Nitrosospira lacus: one gene and its partners. The protein of the gene in region 1 interacts with the protein of each later gene in a pairwise test. Links are inferred from orthologs where the notes say so. Each region holds a gene or a part of one and is shown in the gene's direction. Other genes may lie near its edges.

Region 1 (3,329 bases):
GCGGGAGGCGTGGTCGTGTATTCCGGTTTCCATTCCGAATATGGTAATATGATAGATGTTGACCACGGCAATGATCTCGTCAGCCGTTATGCCCACGCATCCAAGCGCACGGTCAAAGTGGGCCAGGTTGTCGTGCGGGGACAGAAGATCGCGGAAGTGGGCAGCACTGGCCGTTCCACCGGCCCGCATCTGCATTTTGAAGTCAGGCACAAGGGCTTGCCGCAAAATCCGTCACGATTCTTGAAGATGCCTGGTTGAGCCGGATTAATACTCTGCTGCGGGGGTGAGGCCAAAAACCTCACCCCTTATTTTTTGGACGTTTGTTTAAATAGAATTTTTTCGAGATTTCATGCTGAACAATCTGCTCAAGAAGGTCTTCGGAAGCCGAAATGACCGGCTGATCAAACAGTATTTCCAGGCTGTGGGAACGATCAACGCGCTGGAAGCCAGGATAGCATCCCTGACTGACGCTGAGTTACGCGCCAAGACCGATGAGTTCAGGCAACGCATTGCCGATGGCGCAACGCTCGATGCATTGTTGCCGGAGGTGTTTGCCGTGGTGCGCGAGACCAGCAAACGCATACTCGGAATGCGGCATTTTGACGTACAGTTGATTGGCGGCATGGTGCTGCATAGCGGAAAAATCGCCGAGATGCGTACAGGCGAAGGAAAAACGTTGATGGCGACCTTGCCTGCCTACCTCAATGCACTGGCCGACAAAGGCGTTCATCTGGTGACAGTGAATGACTATCTCGCCAAGCGGGATGCGGAGTGGATGGGACGCATCTATCAATTCCTCGGTATCAGCGTCGGCGTGATTCTTTCCCAAATGGACCACGGCGACAAGCAGGCCGCCTACGCCGCCGGCATTACCTATGGCACCAACAACGAATATGGGTTTGATTACCTGCGCGACAATATGGTGAATCACCCTGTCGAGCGTGTTCAGCGGTTACTCAATTATGCCATCGTTGACGAAGTGGATTCCATTCTGATTGACGAGGCGCGCACTCCGCTGATCATATCTGGCCAGGCGGAAGGCAGCACCGACGTCTATTTGCGTATGAATGTGCTAATTCCAAAGCTTGTCCGCCAGGAAACAGAGAAGCACCCCGGCGATTTTAGCGTGGATGAAAAATCCCAGCAGGTGCTATTGAGCGAGGCGGGTTTTGAGCATGCGGAAAAACTGCTTGCCCAGAGCGGACTGCTGACGCCGGGCACCAGCCTATACGATCCCGCCAATATCAACCTCGTTCATCATCTTTACGCGGGACTGCGTGCCCATGCCTTATTTCTTCGTGACCAGCATTATGTGGTGCAGGACGGCGAAGTCGTCATCGTCGATGAGTTTACCGGACGGCTGATGTCAGGCAGGCGCTGGTCGGAAGGATTGCATCAGGCGGTGGAAGCAAAAGAGGGTGTCCCGATCCAGAAAGAGAATCAGACACTGGCCTCGATCACTTTTCAGAATTATTTCCGCATGTATCACAAATTGGCGGGCATGACGGGTACGGCCGATACCGAGGCTTACGAGTTTCAGCAGATTTACGGATTGGAAACGGTGATCATTCCAACCCATCGTCCCATGATACGTAATGATCGCATGGATCAGGTATTCCGCACCATGGACGAGAAGAATCGTGCCATCATCGCGGATATCAAAGACTGCTATGAGAGGGGGCAACCTGTTCTGGTCGGAACCACCTCTATCGAGAACAATGAGCTGCTGTCCGGATTACTTACTCAGGAGCAGTTGCCGCATCAGGTACTCAATGCCAAACAGCATGCAAGAGAAGCGGAGATCGTCACCCAGGCAGGGCGCCCGAAGATGGTTACCATTGCCACCAATATGGCGGGCAGAGGTACTGACATTGTGCTGGGAGGCAATCCGGAGCCGGAGCTCGAGCGCATCCGTACCGACGAAACCATGAGCGAACCTGCGAAGCTTGAGCGTACCGCGGAATTGCAGGAGGAATGGCAGCGGCTTCACGAGGAAGTGCTGAAGCAAGGGGGCCTCCATATCATCGGCACCGAACGGCATGAATCCCGGCGCGTGGATAACCAGTTGCGCGGCCGCTCCGGCCGCCAGGGAGACCCCGGTTCCAGCCGTTTCTATCTTTCGCTGGAGGATCCGCTTCTGCGCATTTTCGCATCGGATCGTGTGGCAAACATCATGCAGAAGCTCAACATGCCGGAGGGCGAGGCCATTGAGCACCCCTGGGTTACTCGCGCCATTGAAAATGCCCAGCGCAAGGTGGAAGCCCGTAATTTCGACATGCGCAAACAATTGCTGGAATACGATGATGTTGCCAACGATCAGCGCAAGGTGATCTATGAGCAGCGTAACGAACTTCTCGAGTCTCAGGATATTTCAGAGACGGTCACCGCCATGCGCGGGGACGTGCTGGGCGGTCTTATCGCCCTCTATGTGCCGCCGCAAAGCGTCGAGGAGCAGTGGGATATACCGGGACTGGAAAAGGCATTGGCTGCCGAATATCAGTTGCAGTTACCGTTACGGGAGTGGCTGGAGAAAGAACCTGACCTGCATGAAGAAAGTCTTCACCAGCGCATCACCGGGATAGCGCAGGAACATTATTCCGCAAAAGTAGATCAGGTCGGCGTCAACGTTATGCATCAATACGAGAGGGCAGTGATGCTGCAAAGCCTCGACACCCACTGGCGGGAGCATCTCGCGGCGCTCGATCATCTGCGTCAGGGTATTCATTTGCGGGGGTATGCACAGAAAAATCCCAAGCAGGAATACAAACGCGAGGCCTTTGAGCTATTTACTTCCATGCTTGAAGAGATCAAGACAGAGGTCACCCGGGTACTCATGACCGTTCAGATCAGAAGTGAGCAGCAGGTGGAAGCGGTAGCGGAAACACAGCAGGCGCCAGTGAATGTCCAGTATCACCATGCGGCTTACGAGGAGGCGCTGGATGAGGCGGGCGATCACGAAGGTCGTGACGAACAGCGCCTGGAAAAACATCAACCATTTGTACGCCAGGGCGGGAAGGTCGGCCGCAACGATCCATGTCCATGCGGATCAGGAAAGAAGTATAAACAATGCCACGGCAAACTGAGTTAATTGCGCTCGCTGATTGAGGCAGCCGAGCGTAAATGAATCATCGCGTATCCGCGTATTAGTTTATTCGCTTCTGAAAATACTCGTCATAGCGGAAAATATAATCCTTGTCTGTCAGCGGTAGATGACAGGCACGGCAGGTGACGGTATCATCCGGTGCCTTCGTTTTTCCATCCGCCATATACATGGCGTATATCCAGTCGCCATTCCTGAGATCGGGAGGCATTACGCTTTCGCCCCAGCC
Region 2 (2,818 bases), 2.5 Mb from region 1 along the record:
TGCTTTCCCCATGACGTAGGAGAATGAGTTTTTTCATATTGTTCTTTATAAAAAAGATGAAATTTCGCGCAAAGCGATTTGAAATACCATAGTATTTTATTATATTTTGTCCATGGCCGCAGCATGCAAGAATATGCGAATTTTTCCAAGCAGTTATGTATTCTTATTAGAATATTGGCGAAATGGTTGCGGTACCGTAGCTCTTCATGGGGGCCTATCGGGTTTGCCGGAACGTGGGGAGCCCCATAGCATTCTCATCTCTGATAAAATTGCCGGATTGAGGAAACTAAGGAGTATCAAGTGACATTCTTGCAAAATAATATTGCCCTGGTTGTGGCCGCCCTGATGAGCGGTGGCATGTTGTTATGGCCGTTGTTGCGGCGTTCCGGCAACGAGATAGACACCCTGGTGGCGGTTCAGCTCATCAATTACAAGGATGCGCTTGTTTTGGATGTGCGTGAGGGGAGTGAATACAATGCGGGCCATGTCCCTAATTCCAAGCATATTCCCGCTGACAAGCTTGAGGAGCGCCTGCACGAACTGGAAAAATTCAAGAGCAAGCCGGTCATATTGATACATCGCAGCGGTGTGAATGCCACGGGTAAAGCCGGCTCGATTTTGCGCAAAAAAGAGTTTGCGCATGTCCATAACCTTCAAGGCGGGATCGATGCATGGCGCCAGGCGAATTTGCCGATAGTAAAAAAATGATGGGGGCAATATGATGAAAGTGATCATGTATGCTTCAGGTTTTTGCCCCTACTGCATAAGAGCGGAAAGCATGCTGCGTGCCAGAGGCGTAACCGAAATCGAAAAGATTCGTATTGACCTGGATCCCGCCATCCGTACCGAGATGATAGAAAAAACCGGCCGCCGCACCGTTCCCCAAATCTACATTGGCGACACACATGTGGGCGGTTATGACGACTTGGCGCAACTTGACCGCAGTGATGGACTGGTAAAGCTCCTGGCGGTCTGATTAGCGGCATACCCGGTTTTGACCGGCTTGAGATTCATGGCATCCCCTCCGCAGTCTTGTAAGGTAACATCCCATTTTTGACTATCCATATGGACTCCAACATGAGCGACCAGCAGCCGGTTTTCAGTATTGAAAAAATCTATGTCAAGGATTTGTCCCTGGAGATTCCAAATGCTCCAAGAATTTTTCTTGAGCGTGAAACACCTGAAGTGAACATACAGTTGCATAGCAAGGGGGAGCGCGTTGACGAAGGTCTGTATGAGGTACTGTTGACGGTAACGGTCACTGCCAAGGTCAAGGAGAAGACCATGTTTCTGGTGGAGGTGGGTCAGGCGGGCATTTTTCAGATTCGCAATGTGCCGGAAGGCGAAATGGATCCCGTATTGGGGATTGGGTGTCCCAATATTCTTTTCCCTTACTTGCGCGAAGCTGTTTCGGATATTGTTACCCGCGCCGGATTCCACGCCGTAATTTTAAGCCCGGTAAATTTCGAGGCACTTTATCACCAGGGAAAACAGCAAGCCGAGATGAATGCTGTGGCGGCGGCGGAAAAACCGGAAGAAGAGAATAAAATAACGCACTGAAAATGAAGCATGCTCACGACGCATTCGTCACCATTCCATTCCCGCCATACAGCGCCCTGGGACTATTGATTGGCGTACTGTTGTGTCCGGTGCATGCCATTGCGGCATTTGAGTTTTTTTCGTTGGCCGAGAATGCTACCGTCATGTATGATGCGCCCTCACTCAAGGCCGATAAATTGTATGTGGCGAGCCGTCATCTGCCGGTAGAGGCGGTAGTGAAGGTTGAAGGCTGGGTCAAGGTGCGCGATAGTGGAGGCAGCCTTGCCTGGGTGGAAGAAAAGGCATTAAGCGAAAAACGCTATGTAATTGTTACGGCGTCCCAAGCCGAGATTTATCAGGCAGCGAGTGCAAGTTCGGCGCTGGTATTTCAGGCACAGCAGAATGTGGTGATGGAACAGCTTGAACCCGCTGCGAATGGCTGGGTCAAGGTCCGCCACCGGGATGGACAAACGGGCTATGTCAGAACGCAACAAGTCTGGGGCTCATGAGAATAGCTGTTCTTGGCGCGGGCGCATGGGGCACCGCATTGGCTATCAGTCTTGGTGCCAATAACCGTGCGTCCAGCCACCAGGTAACATTGTGGACCCGTGATCCGGCGCATCTAGCGGAACTTGTTTCCGAGCGTAGCAACCAGCGCTATTTTCCCGGCTTTCCATTACCCGATTCTCTGCGGCTGACATCTGTTCTTGATGTTGCCGTAGAGGGTGCCGATCTTGCCCTTATCGTGGTTCCGGTTGCCGGATTACGCGAGACGTTGCGTGGAATTGTTGCTTGCGGAAAAGTCGTGCCGGTCGTTTGGGGCTGTAAGGGATTCGAAGCGCAATCGGCGACGCTGCCTCATCAGGTGGCACAGGAGGAATATGATGGTGTTGCGCCCTGTGGTGTGTTGTCGGGGCCCAGTTTTGCCCAGGAAGTTGCGCAAGGGCTCCCCACTGCCTTGACATTGGCATCGCATGATGAAGAATTTTCCCGAAGCATCGCAGCACAGCTGCATACCGCACGCCTGCGGATTTACTCAAGCACAGATGTCGCCGGAGTGGAAACCGGCGGGGCGGTGAAGAACGTCATATCGATAGCCGCCGGCATCTCCGATGGCATGGGTTTTGGCCACAATGCTCGTGCAGCCCTGATTACGCGGGGCTTGGCGGAAATTACGCGCCTGGGACTAAAACTCGGTGGCTGTCTGGAAACATTCATGGGGCTGACCGGAGCGGGAGATCTGATACTTACCTGTACCGGGGATCTGTCCCGCAATCGG
Region 3 (2,928 bases), 2.6 Mb from region 1 along the record:
CTTATCGCCGACCTGAAAGATAAGGTTACGATTCTCATCGTTACCCATAATATGCAGCAGGCGGCGCGTGTATCGGATTACACGGCCTATATGTATCTGGGCGAGATTATCGAATTTGATGTTACCGACACCATTTTCATCAAACCCAAAAATAAACAGACGGAAGATTATATTACCGGTCGTTTTGGTTAAACCTGAATCCGGAGGACTCACCCAAATAAAAGGTGAATATCGAGCGAATCAAAAGGGATCAACACCCTGCATCCCGGTTATTCTATTCTCATCCACGTTTTTAGTATTTTCGAGCCTTTATTCCAGGCAATATCCCCTGTCCCCTGATTGACCCGGTACCCATTCACAGGTAACATTCGCAGCTTTCAAGGACAAAGGCGGTGATGATGGCTATGCGTTCGAAACTGGTTGCGGGCAACTGGAAAATGCATGGCGGAATGGTACAGAATCGGGACTTGCTGGGCGCAATCGTTGCCGGGACGGCGGCGCTGCATAAAGCCGGTTTCGCGGTATGTGTGCCTTATCCTTACCTCTACCAGGCGCAAACATTGCTCCGGGACACGCATATCCAGTGGGGTGCCCAGAATGTAAGCCAGCATGACAAAGGCGCTTATACGGGCGAGGTGTCGGCCGCCATGTTGATGGACTTCGGCTGTCATTATGTCATTGCTGGTCATTCGGAACGGCGCGCATTGTATGGTGAAGATAGTCATACGGTGGCGCTCAAGTTCAAAGCGGCCCAGGTGGCCGGCTTGATCCCCATCCTATGTGTGGGTGAAACGCTGGATCAGCGCGAGGCTGCCATTACCGAGAAAGTGGTGGCGGAGCAACTGGACACGATAATTGAATCGGTGGGTATCAATGCGCTGGCCAAATCGGTATTGGCCTATGAGCCGGTATGGGCTATAGGGACCGGGAAAACCGCCACGCCCGGCCAGGCCCAGGAGGTGCATGCTTTTATTCGCGATAGGATCGCCGCTCACAGTCCCGAAGTGGCTGCAGGTCTGAAGATTCTTTATGGCGGCAGTGTCAAGGCAAATAACGCCGAGGAGCTATTCGCCATGCCGGATATTGACGGGGGATTGATTGGTGGCGCCTCGCTTGTTGCCGATGAATTCATCGCGATCTGCCGGGCGGCAAATAATTAACTCATTTTGGAGTAGGCGTTGGAAACACTCATTTGGGTAGTACATGTACTATCGGCCATTACGGTAATTGTTCTGGTTTTGTTGCAACATGGTAAAGGTGCCGATATGGGAGCCGCTTTTGGCAGCGGCTCGTCGGGGAGTTTATTTGGCGCCAGCGGCTCCGCAAATTTTCTAAGCAGGACGACAGGGGCGCTGGCAGCAGTGTTTTTCATCACCAGTCTCGGGCTTACCTATCTTTCCAGCCACAAGACCGAAGGGGGCGGGGTTATGGACAAAGCGGTGCCGGTTCAATCAGCCAAGCCGGTACAGCCGGCCCCGGCAGCTCCCGCTGAAGGCGAAGCTTCCAAGGCCACAGAAATACCAAAATAACTTTTCTGATGAGTTAATTGAACAATTAATTAAAGCTACGTTCTAACAGAATTACGCCTCTGACTAGAACTCAAGCTAAGTCGCCGACGTGGTGAAATTGGTAGACACGCCGTCTTGAGGGGGCGGTGGCGAAAGCTGTGCGAGTTCGAGTCTCGCCGTCGGCACCAATTATGGGCTGAGAATCAGGGTAAACAGATGCGTAGAGCATAAATGGTAACCTGATTTCTAGTCCTTTATTTTTTGATAATACCGATGCTCGAAAATTATTTTCCTATTCTGCTATTCATTCTGATTGGTCTTGCTGTAGGTGTGGTGCCCATGGCGCTTGGCTGGTTGTTCGCGCCCAATCGACCCGATAGCGAAAAACTGTCACCCTACGAGTGCGGTTTCGAGGCATTCGAAGATGCGCGCATGAAGTTTGACGTACGCTATTACCTGGTTGCCATCTTGTTCATTCTGTTCGATCTGGAAATCGCCTTCCTGTTTCCATGGGCGGTGGTGTTGAATGAGATCGGCATGTTCGGCTTTGTCGCCATGATGATTTTTCTAGGCATCCTTGTCGTTGGTTTTATTTACGAGTGGACCAAAGGTGCTCTGGAATGGGATTAATGTTATGAGTACTAGCGGCGTAATGGAAAAAGGTTTTGTTACCACGGGCCTGGATAGCATCATCAACTGGGGGCGAACCGGCTCCATGTGGCCGATGACTTTTGGTCTCGCGTGCTGTGCGGTGGAAATGATGCAGGCGGGCGCCTCACGCTATGACCTGGATCGTTTTGGTATCGTGTTCCGGCCCAGTCCGCGTCAATCGGATGTGATGATTGTAGCCGGCACATTGTGCAACAAAATGGCGCCTGCATTGCGTAAAGTTTACGATCAGATGGCTGAGCCGCGCTGGGTAATTTCCATGGGTTCCTGCGCCAACGGTGGCGGTTATTATCATTATTCCTATTCCGTTGTGCGGGGTTGCGACCGCATCGTGCCGGTTGATATCTATGTCCCAGGCTGTCCGCCAACAGCGGAAGCATTGCTCTACGGTATTATCCAGCTCCAGAACAAGATCCACCGCACCAATACCATTGCCCGCTGAGTCAACTATGACTTCCTCTCGTCTGGAAACGCTCGCCCTTTGCCTTCAGAATGTGTTGACCGATAAACTTGTCAGCACCCGCGAGCGATTGGGTGAGCTAACGATTACGGTGGCTCCTGCGGATATGCTGTGGTCAATGGGAACCTTGCGTGATCACCCGGACCTGGGTTTTGAAATGCTCGCCGATTTATGCGGAATGGATTATTCAACCTATGGTTCCGAATCCCTCTCCGGGAACGACAGCGAGGGCAAACGCTTCGCCGTCGTGTACCACCTTCTTTCCATCAGCCATAACTGCAGGTTGCGGGT
Region 4 (2,757 bases), 450 kb from region 1 along the record:
ATGTGCTGTTGTTTGGTCCACCTGGCTTGGGCAAAACCACACTTGCCCACATTATTGCCAGAGAGATGGGCGTGAGCCTGCGTCAGACTTCCGGCCCGGTGCTGGAGCGCCCCGGCGATCTGGCGGCGCTGCTGACCAATCTTGAGCCCAACGACGTGCTCTTCATCGACGAAATCCACCGTCTCTCTCCGGTGGTGGAAGAAATTCTTTACCCCGCGCTGGAGGATTATCAGCTTGACATCATGATCGGCGAAGGCCCCGCGGCACGATCGGTCAAGCTCGATTTGCCGCCATTCACCCTGGTGGGCGCCACCACGCGCGCGGGCATGCTGACCAACCCATTGCGTGACCGCTTTGGCATTATTTCGCGGCTTGAGTTTTATACCGTGGAAGAGCTGACAAAAATCGTGACGCGCTCAGCGGGGTTGCTGAATGTGGAAATTTCGACGGATGGGGCGTTGGAAATCGCGCGCCGCTCGCGTGGCACGCCGCGCATTGTCAACCGCCTGCTGCGGCGGGTGCGCGATTTCGCTGAAGTCAAAGCCGACGGTTACATCACCCGGCCGGTGGCTGACGCGGCATTGATCATGCTGGATGTGGATCTCCTTGGCCTGGACGTGATGGACAGAAAGCTGCTGCTGGCCGTCATGGAAAAATTCGGTGGGGGACCGGTGGGCGTGGATAATCTCGCTGCCGCCATCAGTGAAGAGCGTGGCACCATTGAAGATGTGCTGGAACCGTACCTGATCCAGCAGGGCTACATGAAGCGCACGCCGCGCGGCCGCATGGCCACGGTCATCGCCTATCGGCATTTCGGCATGGCGCTGCCAAAGAATGGGTTGAGCGGAGAGCTGTGGGAAGATCAATAGCAATAGTGATCCTCGGTAGAACATTGGAATCGGTAGGAATAATCAGGGATTCATTCTATTTATTTCATTCCGGCACCTTTGTTTTCAAATTCAGATTCGCAATTTTTTGAAAGTATGAGAACAGCAGCGGAAAGCGGCTCATTCATGGTTAATTCGAGCAAGACTATTTTCACCCTGCCTGTCCGGGTCTATTATCAGGACACCGATGCGGGCGGAGTGGTTTATCATTCCACTTATCTTGATTTCATGGAGCGGGCCCGCTACGAATGGCTGCGGGAACTGGGATTTGATATTCATTCGCTGATTCAGGTTCACAAGGTTATTTTCATGATACGTTCGCTCAATATCGAATACTTCAAACCCGCTTTGCTGGACGATTCTTTACAGGTAGCCGTGCAGCCTACAGAGTTGGGCAGAAGCCGCATAACACTCTCCCAACATATACTGCGTGGTACTGTCACCTTGGCCGGTGCCACTGTCCATGCGGTATGCGTGGGTGCCGACAGTCTCAAGCCAGTGAGCGTGCCAGCGCCGCTGCGCCACAAACTTGGAAAATTCGCATGAGCGCATCGGTAACGCAGGATATGTCCCTTTTTCACCTCATCAGCAGCGCCAGCTTGCCGGTGCAGCTGGTGATGGCGCTGTTGCTGGTGACTTCATTTCTGTCTTGGTGGTTCATCTTTCGCAAGCTGTTTGTCATCCGTCAGGCAATGAAGCAGAGCGATGAATTCGAGAATGTTTTCTGGAAAGGTCCCGATCTCAATGCGCTCTTCCAAAGCGCCGCCAGTTCGCGCCATACGGCAGGGAGCATGGAACGGATTTTTGAGGCGGGGTTCCGCGAGTTCATCAAACACAAGCGCCAGCCGGGGATGGATATCAGCACGGTGATGGACGGCACCCGCAGGGCCATGCGGGCCACATACCAGCGGGAGATGGACAGTCTTGAATCGCACCTTTCCTTTCTGGCGACGGTAGGATCGGTAAGCCCTTACGTCGGCCTGTTCGGTACCGTCTGGGGAATCATGAATTCTTTCCGGGGTTTGTCCAACGTAACCCAGGCTACCATCGCTCATGTCGCACCGGGCATTGCGGAAGCATTGATAGCGACTGCGATGGGCTTGTTCGCGGCGATTCCCGCGGTCATCGCCTATAATCGTTATGCTAATAACATAGACCGGCTGGCGACCCGTTTCGAGAGCTTCATGGAAGAGTTATCCAATGTGTTACAGCGGCAGGCAACCGGATAGGATTTCAGAGGACGGATATTGTGACTGAGCGCCGCGCCAAACGCCGTCTGATGAACGAGATAAACGTCGTGCCATACATCGACGTAATGCTGGTATTGCTGGTGATATTCATGATTACGGCGCCGCTTATCAGCCCCGGTCAGATTGAATTGCCGCAAATTGGCAAATCCCTCACGCCCCCTGTTGCGCCACTGGAAGTGATCATAAAAGCCGACGGCAGCCTGAGATTGCACGACCGTGCCACGTCGGGCGGCGAACAAAAGGTCAGCCGGACGGAGCTGGTCGAGGCAATCAAACGGAAGCAGGCGCAAAACGCTGAGCAGGCAGTGGTGATTGCCGCCGACAAAAGTGTGCGTTACGAGGAAGTGACGAATGTGATGGACATTTTACAACAGCAGCAGGTAAAGAAGGTGGGGCTGCTGGCCAGGCCGAAATCTTGATGAGCGGGATGGCATTGCGAGGTTCCTCGCACATTGAGCCAGGGCGTGTACCGGCAGGCGTGCTGGCGGTATTGGTGCATATCATTTTTTTTGCGTTCATGATTTTTGGCCTCAACTGGAAAACCTATCCGCCGGAACCCATGATGGTGGATTTATGGAGTAATCTGCCTCAGCCGGAACAATCACCGGTGATCAAAGCAA

Evidence for each region.
Region 2: the proteins of secA (region 1) and secB interact in binary tests that used the Escherichia coli proteins (3 or more experiments, as listed by UniProt). The link is inferred for Nitrosospira lacus from one-to-one orthologs.
Region 3: the proteins of secA (region 1) and secG interact in binary tests that used the Escherichia coli proteins (3 or more experiments, as listed by UniProt). The link is inferred for Nitrosospira lacus from one-to-one orthologs.
Region 4: the proteins of secA (region 1) and ybgC interact in binary tests that used the Escherichia coli proteins (3 or more experiments, as listed by UniProt). The link is inferred for Nitrosospira lacus from one-to-one orthologs.

What each region holds. Positions count from the first base shown.
Region 1 is NZ_CP021106.3:169,568-172,896, reverse strand. What follows is about bases 35-3,288. They hold secA (preprotein translocase subunit SecA), read left to right. Parts: upstream 35-349; coding sequence 350-3,088; downstream 3,089-3,288. Other genes in these bases: EBAPG3_RS00760 (cytochrome P460 family protein), read right to left, coding at 3,144-3,288; EBAPG3_RS00770 (M23 family metallopeptidase), read left to right, coding at 35-258. Outside these bases: more of EBAPG3_RS00770, read left to right, coding at 1-34; more of EBAPG3_RS00760, read right to left, coding at 3,289-3,329. UniProt on the Escherichia coli protein: Required for protein export, interacts with the SecYEG preprotein conducting channel.
Region 2 is NZ_CP021106.3:2,711,468-2,714,285, reverse strand. What follows is about bases 76-2,818. They hold secB (protein-export chaperone SecB), read left to right. Parts: upstream 76-1,077; coding sequence 1,078-1,560; downstream 1,561-2,818. Other genes in these bases: EBAPG3_RS12345 (NAD(P)H-dependent glycerol-3-phosphate dehydrogenase), read left to right, coding at 2,045-2,818; EBAPG3_RS12350 (SH3 domain-containing protein), read left to right, coding at 1,563-2,048; grxC (glutaredoxin 3), read left to right, coding at 719-976; EBAPG3_RS12365 (rhodanese-like domain-containing protein), read left to right, coding at 301-708. Outside these bases: gpmA (2,3-diphosphoglycerate-dependent phosphoglycerate mutase), read right to left, coding at 1-37. UniProt on the Escherichia coli protein: One of the proteins required for the normal export of some preproteins out of the cell cytoplasm. It is a molecular chaperone that binds to a subset of precursor proteins, maintaining them in a translocation-competent state.
Region 3 is NZ_CP021106.3:2,748,844-2,751,771, reverse strand. The notes cover bases 1-2,853. They hold secG (preprotein translocase subunit SecG), read left to right. Parts: upstream 1-1,178; coding sequence 1,179-1,529; downstream 1,530-2,853. Other genes in these bases: EBAPG3_RS12505 (NADH-quinone oxidoreductase subunit C), read left to right, coding at 2,627-2,853; EBAPG3_RS12510 (NuoB/complex I 20 kDa subunit family protein), read left to right, coding at 2,143-2,619; EBAPG3_RS12515 (NADH-quinone oxidoreductase subunit A), read left to right, coding at 1,782-2,138; tpiA (triose-phosphate isomerase), read left to right, coding at 405-1,160; pstB (phosphate ABC transporter ATP-binding protein PstB), read left to right, coding at 1-192. In the rest of the region: more of EBAPG3_RS12505, read left to right, coding at 2,854-2,928. UniProt on the Escherichia coli protein: Subunit of the protein translocation channel SecYEG. Overexpression of some hybrid proteins has been thought to jam the protein secretion apparatus resulting in cell death; while this may be true it also results in FtsH-mediated degradation of SecY.
Region 4 is NZ_CP021106.3:622,764-625,520, forward strand. The notes cover bases 42-2,723. They hold ybgC (tol-pal system-associated acyl-CoA thioesterase), read left to right. Parts: upstream 42-1,013; coding sequence 1,014-1,433; downstream 1,434-2,723. Other genes in these bases: ruvB (Holliday junction branch migration DNA helicase RuvB), read left to right, coding at 42-869; tolQ (protein TolQ), read left to right, coding at 1,430-2,116; tolR (protein TolR), read left to right, coding at 2,137-2,556; tolA (cell envelope integrity protein TolA), read left to right, coding at 2,565-2,723. Also shown: more of ruvB, read left to right, coding at 1-41; more of tolA, read left to right, coding at 2,724-2,757.